DNA from 3 places in the Rossellomorea sp. GAMAL-10_SWC genome. Region 3 is predicted to be linked to each of the others. Evidence: riboswitches for the same ligand, from Rfam matches in the RefSeq annotation. Region 3 holds a riboswitch; each other region holds the start of a gene.
The links. Region 3 has a riboswitch for lysine ahead of V5E38_RS12575 (amino acid permease). Riboswitches for the same ligand answer to the same signal wherever they lie in the genome.
Positions count from the first base shown of each region.

Region 1: another riboswitch for lysine. It lies ahead of lysA (diaminopimelate decarboxylase); the one in region 3 lies ahead of V5E38_RS12575 (amino acid permease).
Region 2: another riboswitch for lysine. It lies ahead of V5E38_RS15975 (aspartate kinase); the one in region 3 lies ahead of V5E38_RS12575 (amino acid permease).

Region 1 is NZ_CP144911.1:4,155,570-4,159,867, forward strand. It holds gene V5E38_RS20090 (C40 family peptidase) at 1-1,085, opposite strand, end outside; gene lysA (diaminopimelate decarboxylase) at 1,298-2,617, opposite strand; lysine riboswitch at 2,753-2,926, opposite strand; gene V5E38_RS20100 (cation diffusion facilitator family transporter) at 3,233-4,171, shown strand; gene V5E38_RS20105 (DUF3159 domain-containing protein) at 4,239-4,298, opposite strand, start outside.
Region 2 is NZ_CP144911.1:3,217,473-3,221,770, forward strand. It holds gene V5E38_RS15970 (YslB family protein) at 1-419, shown strand, start outside; gene V5E38_RS15975 (aspartate kinase) at 1,017-2,258, opposite strand; lysine riboswitch at 2,365-2,540, opposite strand; gene uvrC (excinuclease ABC subunit UvrC) at 2,615-4,298, opposite strand, start outside.
Region 3 is NZ_CP144911.1:2,538,972-2,543,269, reverse strand. It holds gene V5E38_RS12590 (hypothetical protein) at 1-60, opposite strand, end outside; gene V5E38_RS12585 (hypothetical protein) at 255-464, shown strand; gene pdxK (carbohydrate kinase family protein) at 873-1,688, opposite strand; lysine riboswitch at 1,890-2,068, shown strand; gene V5E38_RS12575 (amino acid permease) at 2,267-3,736, shown strand; gene V5E38_RS12570 (MBL fold metallo-hydrolase) at 4,043-4,298, shown strand, end outside.

The DNA.
Region 1 (4,298 bases), 1.6 Mb from region 3:
GAAGGACCATTAATATAAGTATTTTGTAAGAATACTAGGTCACCAGGTTGTGGAGAGCTGATTTTTGTCGCATTGCTCCAATATGTTTTTACATTTCCACGTGAGATGCCATATCCATTATGTGAATATACATACCAGATGAAACCACTGCAATCGAAACCGCTTGGAGACGTTCCACCAAATACATAAGGTACACCTTGGAATTGTAAAGCATAATCTACAAGTGAGTTTCCAGTTGCTGCTGGACCATCATTATTTGAATCTGATTTAGGTTTTGAATTTGAATCTGAATTTGAACTAGAATTTGAACTAGATTTCGAATCAGAATTTGAACTAGATTTAGTAGCTGGCGTGCTAACGCTGTCATCTTCTTCATCATCGCTAGATAATGCAGCTAACTCAAGAGATTGTTGCTCAAGACGTTGAACTCTTTCATCTTCTTTTGCATTCTCTAATTCTTTAACAGCTAACTTTAAGTTAGCTTCAGCAGTATTTAATGATTTTTGTTTTTCAGCTTGTGATTTTGAAAGTTCACTTTGTTGAGCCACTAAATCTTCTTTTGCTGTTACTAATGATTCTTTCTTCTGGTCAACAAGTTGTTTTTCTTTTACTACTTCTGCTTGTTCAGACTTTTGTTCTTTAATGATATTTTCATCAGCATCAAATAGTGTTGAAATTGAGTTTACTCGATTAAAGAAATCTACGATTGAATCAGAATTAAATAAAACGTCTGTTACTAGATTAACTTTTGGTTGTTTTTGCATTGCAACTAAACGATCCTCTAATAAATCGTTACGTTTTTGAATTCTGTCTTCTAAATATGTAATTCTTGCATTTTTATCTTTAATAATTTCTTCTGTTTCAGAAATTTCTGCTTTTTTTGCTTCTATGTTTTGCTTAGTTGTTTTAATTTGTTGATCTATTTTCTCTATCTCGTTGCTTAATTCTTTAAATTGTGATTGGAACTTATCTACTTCAGCTTGCTTTTTTTCAACTTTGCTATCAGCTAATACTGAAGCATTTGGCGCTAATGATAATACTATTGTACTTGCCATCGCCAGCACTGCTAGTTTTTTTCTTAACATTTCAGCGTTTCTCCTCTCGCTAATCTACGTAAATATTTATACCATAGATTCCCGAAGAGAGTCGCAATTGTTACAATATTGTAATATAAATGATAAATATGTCTTTATATGTCGATAAATTATCATCTTTTATTAAAGGAAACGAAATAAAACACTTCTATATTATATAGAAGTGTCAGTATTGATACAAATAACACAAAAACGTTAATTATCTATCTACGAGAGTTTTCGATGTAAACTCTGTCATTTCTAACTAAATCTTCATATGTTTCACGACGGACTACTTCTCTTGAAACACCCTCTTTAACAAATACTACTGCTGGGCGACGGATACGATTATAATTATTAGCCATTGAATAGCCATAAGCTCCAGTGCAAGATACAGCTAATACATCATTGTTTTGTACAACAGGTAAGTTACAATCCCAAATTAGCATGTCGCCACTCTCGCAGCATTTACCAGCAATCGATACAACTTCTTTATTCTCATCATTTGCTCGATTCGCAAGCATCGCTTCGTATTTTGATCCGTATAGTGCAGGACGAATATTATCAGTCATTCCCCCATCAACAGATACATATTTACGAATTGAAGGAAGAGTTTTTGTTGAACCAATCGTATAAAGTGTTGTTCCAGCTTCACCAACAATACTGCGTCCAGGCTCTAACCATAATTCTGGTAATTTGTAGTCTAGCTCTTCACATTGTTGCTTAATAATAGTAGTAATTTTTTCTATATGTTTAGCAACAGCTAAAGGCTCATCTTCCGAAGTATAACGAATACCAAAGCCTCCACCTACATTTAATATTTCAGCTGTAAAACCTAAATCATTTTTAAGTCCATTTAAAAAGCTCATTAATACATTGATTGCATGAACAAATCCATCTGGTTCGAAAATTTGAGATCCTATATGTGAATGTACTCCTAATAATTTTAGGTTAGTTGATTTTAAAGAAACTTCCACTGCTTCATTAGCTTGACCAGACATAATATCGAATCCAAATTTAGAGTCTTCTTGACCCGTCATTACATATTCATGTGTATGTGCTTCAACACCTGGCGTAACACGTAATAAGATTGATACTTCTTCATTACGTTGTTCAGCTAAGGCCTGTAATACTTCTAGCTCAAAGAAATTATCGACTACAAAACAACCGATTTTTGCATTTAAAGCTTCTTCAATTTCTTCAATTGTTTTGTTGTTTCCGTGAAAGTGAATTTTCTCAGCTGGATAACCTGCTTGCAATGCTGTATATAACTCTCCACCAGAAACAACATCTAGACATAGACCTTCTCTTTCTATTAAGCGGGCTTGTTCAACACATAGAAACGCTTTACTCGCGTAAGCAACCTGATATTTCATTCCCGTTTCTCTTAAAGCTTCATGGAATTCCCTACATTTTGATTCAATTAATGCTTCGTCATAAATGTATAGAGGGGTACCGTAATTTTTTACTAAATCTACAGTATCACAACCTCCGATTTCTAAATGTCCTTCATTATTAATTCGACTATTACCATGTAAATACATTCGTATTCTCCCTTCAAATCAAATGTAAGATCATTCTAAGAAGCTTCCTTCAATGTATTAGTGTATTAAAAAAGACACATGAAGGATATGTTCATGTGCCTATCGCTTTTTAAAAAAGGACTTAGCCAATCACATCTCTTCAATAGCTCTTCACAAACACATGTGACAGTACTACATTTATTAAATGTAGTCCCAGAAATAAAATGTGTGGCAATTTATTTCTTCGGCATAGGATCCTTTCTCATTTCGTCATAAAACCCACAGTTCTCTGAAATGATACTCATATACAATGCAACCTCTACGAATAGACTGTTATTTTTTATATTAGTCTATGTATAACACAGTCTAAAAATAGATGTCAAACCATTTTTAAATAGTTTGTCGATTTATATTCACTCACACACACAGCTTTTGCTTTCCAAAAATAGTATTTATAATATAGAATATGTTTTATGCGAGAGAAAAGGTGATTCAAAAATGAAAAATCATTTCAAAAATTATAAATTAAATCTAAAAAAGAAAAACCACTAACAAACTGTTAGTGGTTTTTCTTTTTTGTTGCCTTATTACAAAACTCTTAACTTAAGTAGAAAAAATTGGACTGGGGTGAATAGATTGCGTTCAAGCAAAATAGCTGTACTCTCAATATGTAGTAACACATTCATCGTTTTATTAAAATTAATTGTCGGGATTTTTACTGGTTCCGTAGCAATTATCTCTGAAGCAATTCATTCTTTATTGGACTTAGTTGCTTCAGTCATTGCCTTTTTCTCTGTAAGGATTTCAAACAGACCACCTGATAAGGAACATCCTTATGGTCATGGTAAGTTTGAAAATATTTCAGGTACAGTCGAAACAATCTTAATATTTGTAGCTGGTATTTGGATTATCATTGAATCTGTTGAAAAGCTACTTCATCCTACCCCAATTAAGATGCCAATTATCGGTGTAGTCGTCATGTTAATTGGAGCGTTAATCAATTGGAGAGTAGGAAAAATCGTTCAAAAAGTAGGTAATGATACTCATTCTGTTGCAATGCAATCAAACGCTTTGCATTTATTAACAGACGTTTATTCATCACTCGGAGTTGCAATAAGTTTAATTTTAGTCAGTCTTACTGGTTGGGAATTTCTCGATGCATTGATTGGAATTGGAATCGCAATTTATATAATGAAAGAATCAATCGAACTTGGACGTAAGTCGTTTACCCCCCTACTTGATACTGGGCTTTCTATAGATGAATTAAAACAAATCGAAAATGTATTATATTCTTTTAAATCCCAATTTATCGAATACCATGACTTACGCACGAGACGTTCGGGTGCTGAGGAGCATATAGATTTCCATTTAGTATTACCATCTCACATGAGCATTGAAGAAGCCCATATACTATGTGACAAAATAGAAGAAGAAATAAAAAAGGTTTTAGTAGATCCTAAAATATTAATCCATGTCGAACCAGAAAATGAAAGAATACAAAAACTTGATTTCATAAATACAGCATCTAGAGAAGAGCAGGAATTGCAAGGAGTAGGAAATTCATTAAAAGGATAAATGGATATTAGAAAACCCCACAAGGATTTTATAACTTGTGGGGTTCATTCTATTTTTAGGACATTTACTAAATAATAATTTCATCTGAAGGTTGCTCTGAATCGTCTCCTTTTAATTTTTGAGCTCT
Region 2 (4,298 bases), 680 kb from region 3:
TTCCGGGAAATATTTCTGGTTTTGGCTATGAGCTAATACGTAACGATTTATTGAATGATTTATTAGGAAAAGAGCAAAATGATATTTTATATTGGGCGGGTAAAATGATTGCCAGGAAATATCCTTTAGCAACCTTTGAAGAAATTATAGAATTTTTTGATCAAGCTGGTTGGGGTACTCTTACTGTTGAAGAAGAAAAGAAGCAAGAAGTTCATTTAACACTATCTTCTGAATTAATTACATACAGAGATCAACAAAAAAAGAACGTATCTTACCAACTAGAAGCTGGATTTCTAGCGATGCAAATTCAACAGCAAATCGATGTTATAGCTGAAACGTATGAAGAGCAAAGCAAAAGAGGCGACAAAGTAAAGTTCCAAGTAAAATGGGATTTAAAAGATCCAATTACAAGAAGATAACACGAAAAACACCACAAGAACTTTGGTCCCTTGTGGTGTTTTCTTTTGAATAATTTTTTCTTGAAATATTGAAATATAAGTTCAATTACAGGTACAACAATGAGTATTAACCAATAAATCATTAAGTCCAAATTTTTACTTCAATTTAAGAAAAAGATCAGGTAGTTATTATTTAACTTACCCCTTCTCTTTCCTTTCCTTACTTGGATCCTGCCTTCTAATTCCCTCAAAATTCTTGTTTCTTTTAACTCCCTTAATAATAGAATTTAACAAGAATAAACAAATAGAAACAAAAAACAAAATGGCGAGTATTAATAGAACGAACTGTAGCACAATTTCTCCATATCCGTAGGCAAGTATACTATGCCCCATTATTAATACCTCCTTCTTTTATTTACCATTTAGCCGTTCGCCTTACTTATTTTAAATTTACAGAATCTTTATATAATTTATTCGCTTAACGATTAAAAAACCCTTTTAAACGCTATCACTATACTATACGGCTCTGTATATCTGAACGTGATGAATATTGATAAAATCAATATTTCAAAGCCTATATATAAGTATTTGAACGCCTAAAAGGGTTTATTTTACTATTTAGTTTTCCACTACTACTTCTTCATTAATACGATCTAATTCATATCCTTTATGAAGAGCGTGAACTGCTTCTTGTAATTTTGATTTTGGTACAACTGTAGATACTTTAATTTCAGAAGTACTTACCATTTTTACAGGGATTTCACTTTCAGCTAAAAATTTAAACATTTTTGCAGCAACACCTGGATTTGAAACCATTCCACTACCTACAATTGATACTTTAGCAAGTTCACTTTCAAAATCAAATGAGCGGTAACCTAAAAATTCTTTCTTTGATTCTAGAACCGCTATTGCTTCCATCATATTTTCAGATTTGATCGAGAATGAAAGATTTACTAAGTTATCTGATGTTACGCTTTGGATGATAATATCAACATCAATACCTTCACTTGCTAATAAAGTAAAGATTTTAGGTAATAAATCTACATGGTTATTTAAACCATTTAAAGTCATCCTTGTTACATTAGATTCGAATGCGATTCCTCTTACGACTGATTGTTGTTCCATTTGTGTTTCCTCCCCAATAAATGTACCGATTTCATCATGTTGACTTGAACGAACTTGAATTATTAAATTATAATTTTTTGCGAATTCTACTGCTCTTGGATGTAAAACCGCTGCTCCTAAAGCTGCAAGCTCTAGCATTTCATCATAAGAGACATGGCTTAGTTTAGAAGCATTTGGTTCAACTCTTGGATCCGTAGTATAAACACCTAATACGTCCGTATAAATATCACAACGTTCTGCATTTAAAGCAGCTGCCAATGCAACAGCTGTTGTATCTGAACCACCACGACCTAATGTCGTAATTTCATTGTTGTCACTTAAACCTTGGAAACCAGCAACAATTACGATATACCCTTCATCAAGTAATTGTTGAATTCGATCAGTATGAATTGTTTCAATACGAGCATTTCCATGGACAGATTCAGTTTGAATTCCAGCTTGCCAACCAGTTAGTGAAATAGCTTTAAAACCTTTAGCTTGGATTGCCATTGCTAGTAACGAAATCGAAACTTGTTCCCCTGTAGTAAGTAACATATCTAATTCACGTTTACTGTTTTGCGGACTAATTTGAGCTGCTAAACTAACTAGTTCGTCTGTATGATGTCCCATTGCAGATACAACTGTAACTACTTGGTTTCCTTCTTTATATGATTTGGTTACTGTTTCAGCAACATGCTGAATTCGTTCAATTGAGCCTACTGAAGTACCACCGAATTTCTGAACAATAATTCCCATTTTTCTCATCCTCACTTTTTACTTAAAAAAGAATACAAAAAAGCGCGTGAAGCAATGTTCACGCGCCTAATTTACAAATAAAATAAAATAGACAAATCATCAACATCTCTTCAATAGCTCCCCGCATAATTATTATGCGACAGTACTACATTTCTTAAATGCAGTCCCAACAAAATGAATTGTGGATTCATTTTATTTCGGCAAAACTTCCTTTCAACTGTCCATCACAACGCCACACGTCTATGACAGCATACTTTTAAGTTTTGCACCTCTATTACGAGAGAAAATCATTTAATTTTAACTAAAATATAAATTATTTTGAAAATAGTGTCAAGATAAAAATTTTGGCAACTATGTTACTCTTTATGGAAATGCTGATAAATTTCTTCTGCAACATTTTTTGGCATTTTAGCTGCTATTAACTCATCGATTGATGCCTCTTTTATTTTTTTGACCGATCCAAAATGTTTAAGAAGAGCTTTCTTTCTTGTTCCACCAACACCTGCTATGCCATCTAAAGCCGATTGAACCATTGATTTACTATGAAGCTGACGATAGAATTCAATCGCAAACCTGTGTACCTCGTCTTGAATTCTTTGTAATAAAAAGAATTCTTGGCTTTGTCTTCCAAGTTGGACAATTTGAGGTGGTTGTCCGATTAATAACTCTGAAGTGCGGTGCTTTTCATCTTTAACAAGTCCAGCTGTTGGGATGTATAGGCCTAACTCATTTTGGAGTACATCTTCAACTGCAGCTAGATGTCCTTTCCCACCATCCACAATTATTAAGTTTGGTAAAGGTAAATTCTCTTTTAATGCTCTCGAATATCTTCTACGTACTACCTCACGCATTGAATCGTAATCATCAGGTCCTACGACAGTTTTGATTTTATATTTGCGATAATCTTTTTTTGAAGGTTTTCCGTCTATAAAGACAACCATAGCTGAAACAGGATTTGTTCCTTGAATATTTGAATTATCGAATGCTTCAATTCGATATGGAGTTTCAATATTTAAAATATCCCCTAGTTTTTCTATTGCTTTAACTGTTCTTTCTTCATCTCGCTCAATTAACTTAAATTTCTCACCGAGTCCAATTTTGGCATTTTTATTTGCTAATACTACGAGTTCCTTTTTTTGGCCTCTTTTTGGTTGGAATACAGGAATTTTTAGTAAACCTTTTAGAATTTCAGTATCAACTTTATCTGGTACAAAAATTTCTTTTGGTTTTATATTGTGTGGTTTTTCATAAAATTGCCCAATAAACGATAGGAATTCTTCTTCTGGTTCATCGTAAATTGGAAAATATGATACATCTCTTTCAATTAATTTTCCTCTTCGAATAAAGAAAACTTGAACACACATCCATCCCTTATCAACCGCATATCCAAATACATCTCGATCAACTAAATCACTACTCATCATTTTCTGCTTTTCCATAGTCGCTTCAATAGATACAATTTGGTCTCGATACTCTTTCGCGCGCTCGAAATCTAATTGTTCAGATGCAGCAAGCATTTTTGCCTCTAATTCTTTTCGTATTTGGTCTTCCCCACCGTTTAGAAAACGGGCAATTTCATTAACTATTTCCTGATTTTGTTGATCAGTTACTTCTTTTACACAAGGCGCAAGACACTGACCAATATGATAATATAAACAAACTTTATCTGGTAATGAAGAACATTTTCGTAATGGATATAGACGATCTAATAATTTTTTTGTTTCACTAGCGGCTGTAGCATTAGGGAATGGTCCAAAATATTTCCCTTTATCTTTTTTTACATTTCGCGTAATTAATAAGCGAGGATGTTTTTCAGCAGTGATTTTAATAAAGGGGTATGATTTATCATCCTTTAACATGATGTTATATTTCGGATCATATTTCTTAATTAAATTCATCTCAAGAATTAAGGCTTCCATATTTGAAGAAGTAACAATATATTCAAAATCAGTTATCTCTTGAACTAATCGATATGTCTTACCATCATGGGATCCCGTGAAATAAGATCTTACTCTATTTTTTAACACTTTAGCTTTTCCT
Region 3 (4,298 bases):
ACAACCAATTACTGAAAGAAACATACATGTTATTATTAATATGAAAATATTTTTTCTCATAAAATCCACTTCCTTTCTATTTATAATAACATGCAATACATAAAAAATGTTAAATCATGGTAATTTTCACTTGGTTTTTAAAATTATTGAAAGTGTAAAAGGTTGTAGGAAATAAAGTAGAAATTAATTGTAAAATTGTATGCTCTAGCTATTTATAAATTATTTAAGCTTTTAACTAAAGGAGGAGAATTTATATGGGACATAACAAACAGGCAATACATCTTCATAAGCGTTTAAACACTTTGCATACAAAACATAATGAACGAGTTGCTGAGTTTCATAAACAACACGCGCTTCAGATTGAAAATGGTGAAAATGGAAATGGTTTACTAGCTAAATGGGAAAGATTTGTTTACTTCAAAGGAAGAAGTGCATTTAAGGCAATTAAAGGGTTCGTTAAGTGAAAAGTGGGAACATAGGGTATAGGGAAACCTTTGCCCTTTTTTTATTCTTTAAAATAAAAAATATCGTGAGTCGCAAATAAAATCCGAAAACCGCAATTAAATTTGGCAAAACAGCAATTAAAATTAGGGAATCACAAATAAATTTAGCAAAACTGCAATTAAATTCCAAGGAATCGCAAATAAAATTAAAAATTACCCATACCAGTTAAGGTATTATGTCCTCAAATTTAGAAAATAGTAGGATAAATAGCAGATTTTATCAAGTTTTTATTCGACTTGGAACAGATTTGCTAGTTTTTGATTGATAAAAATCATTCCAGCTTCAGTACATTCACATTTTTTACAATTAAAAAAGGGCGCCTCATACGTCAGTTAACCTGACGTATAAGACAGCCCCATTATTTGATATTAGCCTTCTCCATGTAATCGATATGCCATGTGGTTTGTTGGGCCAACGTATTGATTAAGTGGGAATGAGTGACGAATTGCTTCAGTAATGAATTTCTTTGCAGTGTAGATTGCTTCTCTTGGTTCTGCTCCTTTAGCAAGCTCTGCACAAATCGCTGCCGAATAAGTACAACCCGCACCGTGAGTATATGTAGTTTCGATTCTATCAGATTCTAGATGCTCGATTTTTTCTCCATCAAATAATACATCTATTGCATTTTCATGCTGAATTTTGCTTCCACCTTTAACTAAAACATATTTAGCACCTAATTCATGGATTTTGCGTGCTGCTTCTTCCATTTGTTCAACAGTGCAGATTGGAGCCATTTTAGCTAATTGAGCTGCCTCAAATAAATTTGGTGTTACAACTGTTGAAAGTGGTACTAAAATTTCTCTTAATGCATCATTTGTCTCTGGGTGAAGAGCCTCGTCATTTCCTTTACAAATCATAACTGGATCAACAACAACTCGATCAATATTATGTTTTTTTATTGTTTTTGCTGCTAACTCAATTATTTCAGTTGAACCAAGCATACCTGTTTTCATTGCTTGAATTCCAACGCCAACAACGATTGTTTCTAATTGCGCTGCAATTGTATCTATATCAATTGGAAATACTTGATGATGCCAATGATTATGAGGATCCATCGCTACTAAAGTTGTAATTGCACTCATTCCATAAACATTACGTTCCTGAAACGTTTTAATATCAGCTTGTAATCCAGCTCCACCACTACTATCAGATCCCGCAAGTGTTAATGCTTTATAAATTGTCATGTGAAAATTTCCTCCTTTGAAGTATACAGAGTTATTATACAAAAACATAAGTGTTAGGTACAAGACATGAGTATCCTGAGGCGAAAATCAAGAGATGCATCTCTTAGGTAAAGTCTATTTTTGTCGAAAATTCTATTGACAAACTAGATTAATAGATTGTATATTGAGTTTATAAAAATTAATTTAATATGATCTTTATCTCGTCTGGATAGAGGCGCAGTTTTGATTAGTCGTTACTTTGAGGTTTATGGTACCTGTGAAAAGTAATAAAAGGTGAAACTGCCGAAGTAATAAATTTACCATTTAAATTTATTACTGGGCCTATTGCTGAATAAGCATAGGACTGTCACAAGAATTTCTTGTGGAGGGCTATTGAAGAGATGTTGATGTTGTTTGACACATATAATTGAGTCTTAAACACGTGAACATTGCTTCACGTGTTTTTTGTATTTTACCAGATTTTCCATTCTTTACATAATGACGAAAATACTGAGTAAAATACACATCATACAACACTTTATACCGTCCCATATTCTCGCGTAAAGATAAGATTGCAAGAATCAAGAGGAGGCAATAAGATGGGACTAACAAACCCTAAGAATGATAAAGTAGTATCGAATACTCACGATGGTTCTTTAAAAAGGGGCCTTAAAGCAAGACATTTAACGATGATTTCAATTGGTGGTTCAATTGGGACAGGATTGTTTTTAGCTAGTGGAACTTCAATTAGTCAAGCTGGTCCTGGCGGAGCTGTTTTAGCTTACGGACTAATTGGTATTATGGTTTATTTCTTAATGACTAGTTTAGGTGAAATGGCGACTTACTTGCCAGTTTCGGGTTCATTTAGTACTTATGGATCTCGCTATGTTGATCCAGCATTTGGTTTTGCTATGGGTTGGAATTATTGGTATAACTGGGCAATCACTTTAGCTTTTGAATTATTAGCTTCAGCAATGCTGATGAAATATTGGTTTCCACATACTCCAGCTGTTTTATGGAGCGGAATCTTTTTAGTGATTATTTTAGGGTTAAATTTACTTTCGGTTAAAGGCTATGGTGAATCAGAGTTTTGGTTTTCATTAATTAAAGTTGTTACTGTAGTTGTCTTTTTAGTTGTTGGTATTGCAATGATTTTTGGCATTTTAAGTGGACATCATGCAGGTTTCAAAAACTTTACTGCTGGAGATGCTCCGTTTCATAATGGATTTTTAGGTGTTTTATCAATCTTTATTGTTGCAGGTTTCTCATTCCAAGGTACAGAGCTAATCGGTGTTGCAGCAGGTGAGACTGAACATCCGGAAAAAAATGTTCCAAAAGCTATCCGTCAAATTTTCTGGCGTATCCTTCTATTTTATGTATTAGCTATTATCGTAATTGGTTTATTAATTCCTTATACAGACCCTGGTCTAATGAAAAATGACGTGGCTGTTAGTCCATTTACTTTAGTATTTGAAAAATTAGGTGTTGCATTTGCGGCTTCTGTAATGAATGCAGTTATTTTAACATCAGTTTTATCGGCAGGTAATAGTGGAACATACGCATCTACTCGTATGTTATATACGCTAGCAATTGAAGGAAAAGCTCCTAAATTCTTAACAAAAGTAAATAAAAATGGTGTTCCTACAAATGCTTTATATATAACACTTGCAGTTGGTTCACTTGCTTGTTTATCTTCATTTTTCGGTGAAGGTCAAGTGTATACTTGGTTATTAAATTTATCAGGCTTATCAGGTTTCCTTGCTTGGTTAGGTATTGCGATTTCTCATTACCGTTTCCGTAAGGCTTATGTTGCTCAAGGAAAAGATTTAAAAGATTTACCTTATCGCGCAAAATGGTTCCCACTAGGTCCAATCTTAGCATTCTTAGCTTGTTTATTTATTGTACTAGCTCAAAACTGGCAAGCTTTCACTGGTAAGGCAATTGATTGGCAAGGTGTACTTGTTTCATACATTGGAATTCCTGTATTTTTAATTGTTTGGTTAGGTTATAAATTTAAACACAAAACGAAAGTTGTTTCTTATAAAGAGATGGATTTATCTAGAAAATAATATCAACATGTAGAAAAAGTACTAAAAATTGATTTTCAGACTGATTGCGAGCGCTTGTCTTTCGAGGCGCGAAGCCTGGTGAGGAGCGGGGGGTTACCCTAGACGGTAATGAGCACCGCTCAACAGGCGAAGCAACGAAGAAAGCGAGCGTTTGTCAACAGTCTGAAGCCCTTTCATCTTTGATGAAAGGGTTTTTTAGTCATTATAACGATTTTTATGTAAATTTGGAATTTTTGTTCACAAAAACTAATACCTTTAGCATTATAAAACTAAAGGTATTAGTTTTTATTATTAGGAGGGTATAAAATGAAGATTACGAAAAATAATTATCTTTATGAGTTGAGCTTTTTACCCAATTTCTTTCCTGTAAATTGTTTTTTAGTTGAAGAAGAAAACGAACTTACGTTAATCGATACAGCACTATCCTTTAGTGCGACTAAAATTATTGAAGCAGCTAATCAAATCGGCAAAAAAATTACGAATATCGTTTTAACGCATGCGCACGGTGACCATGTTGGAGCGCTTGATCAATTAAAATCACTACTTCCTGATGCAGTCGTCT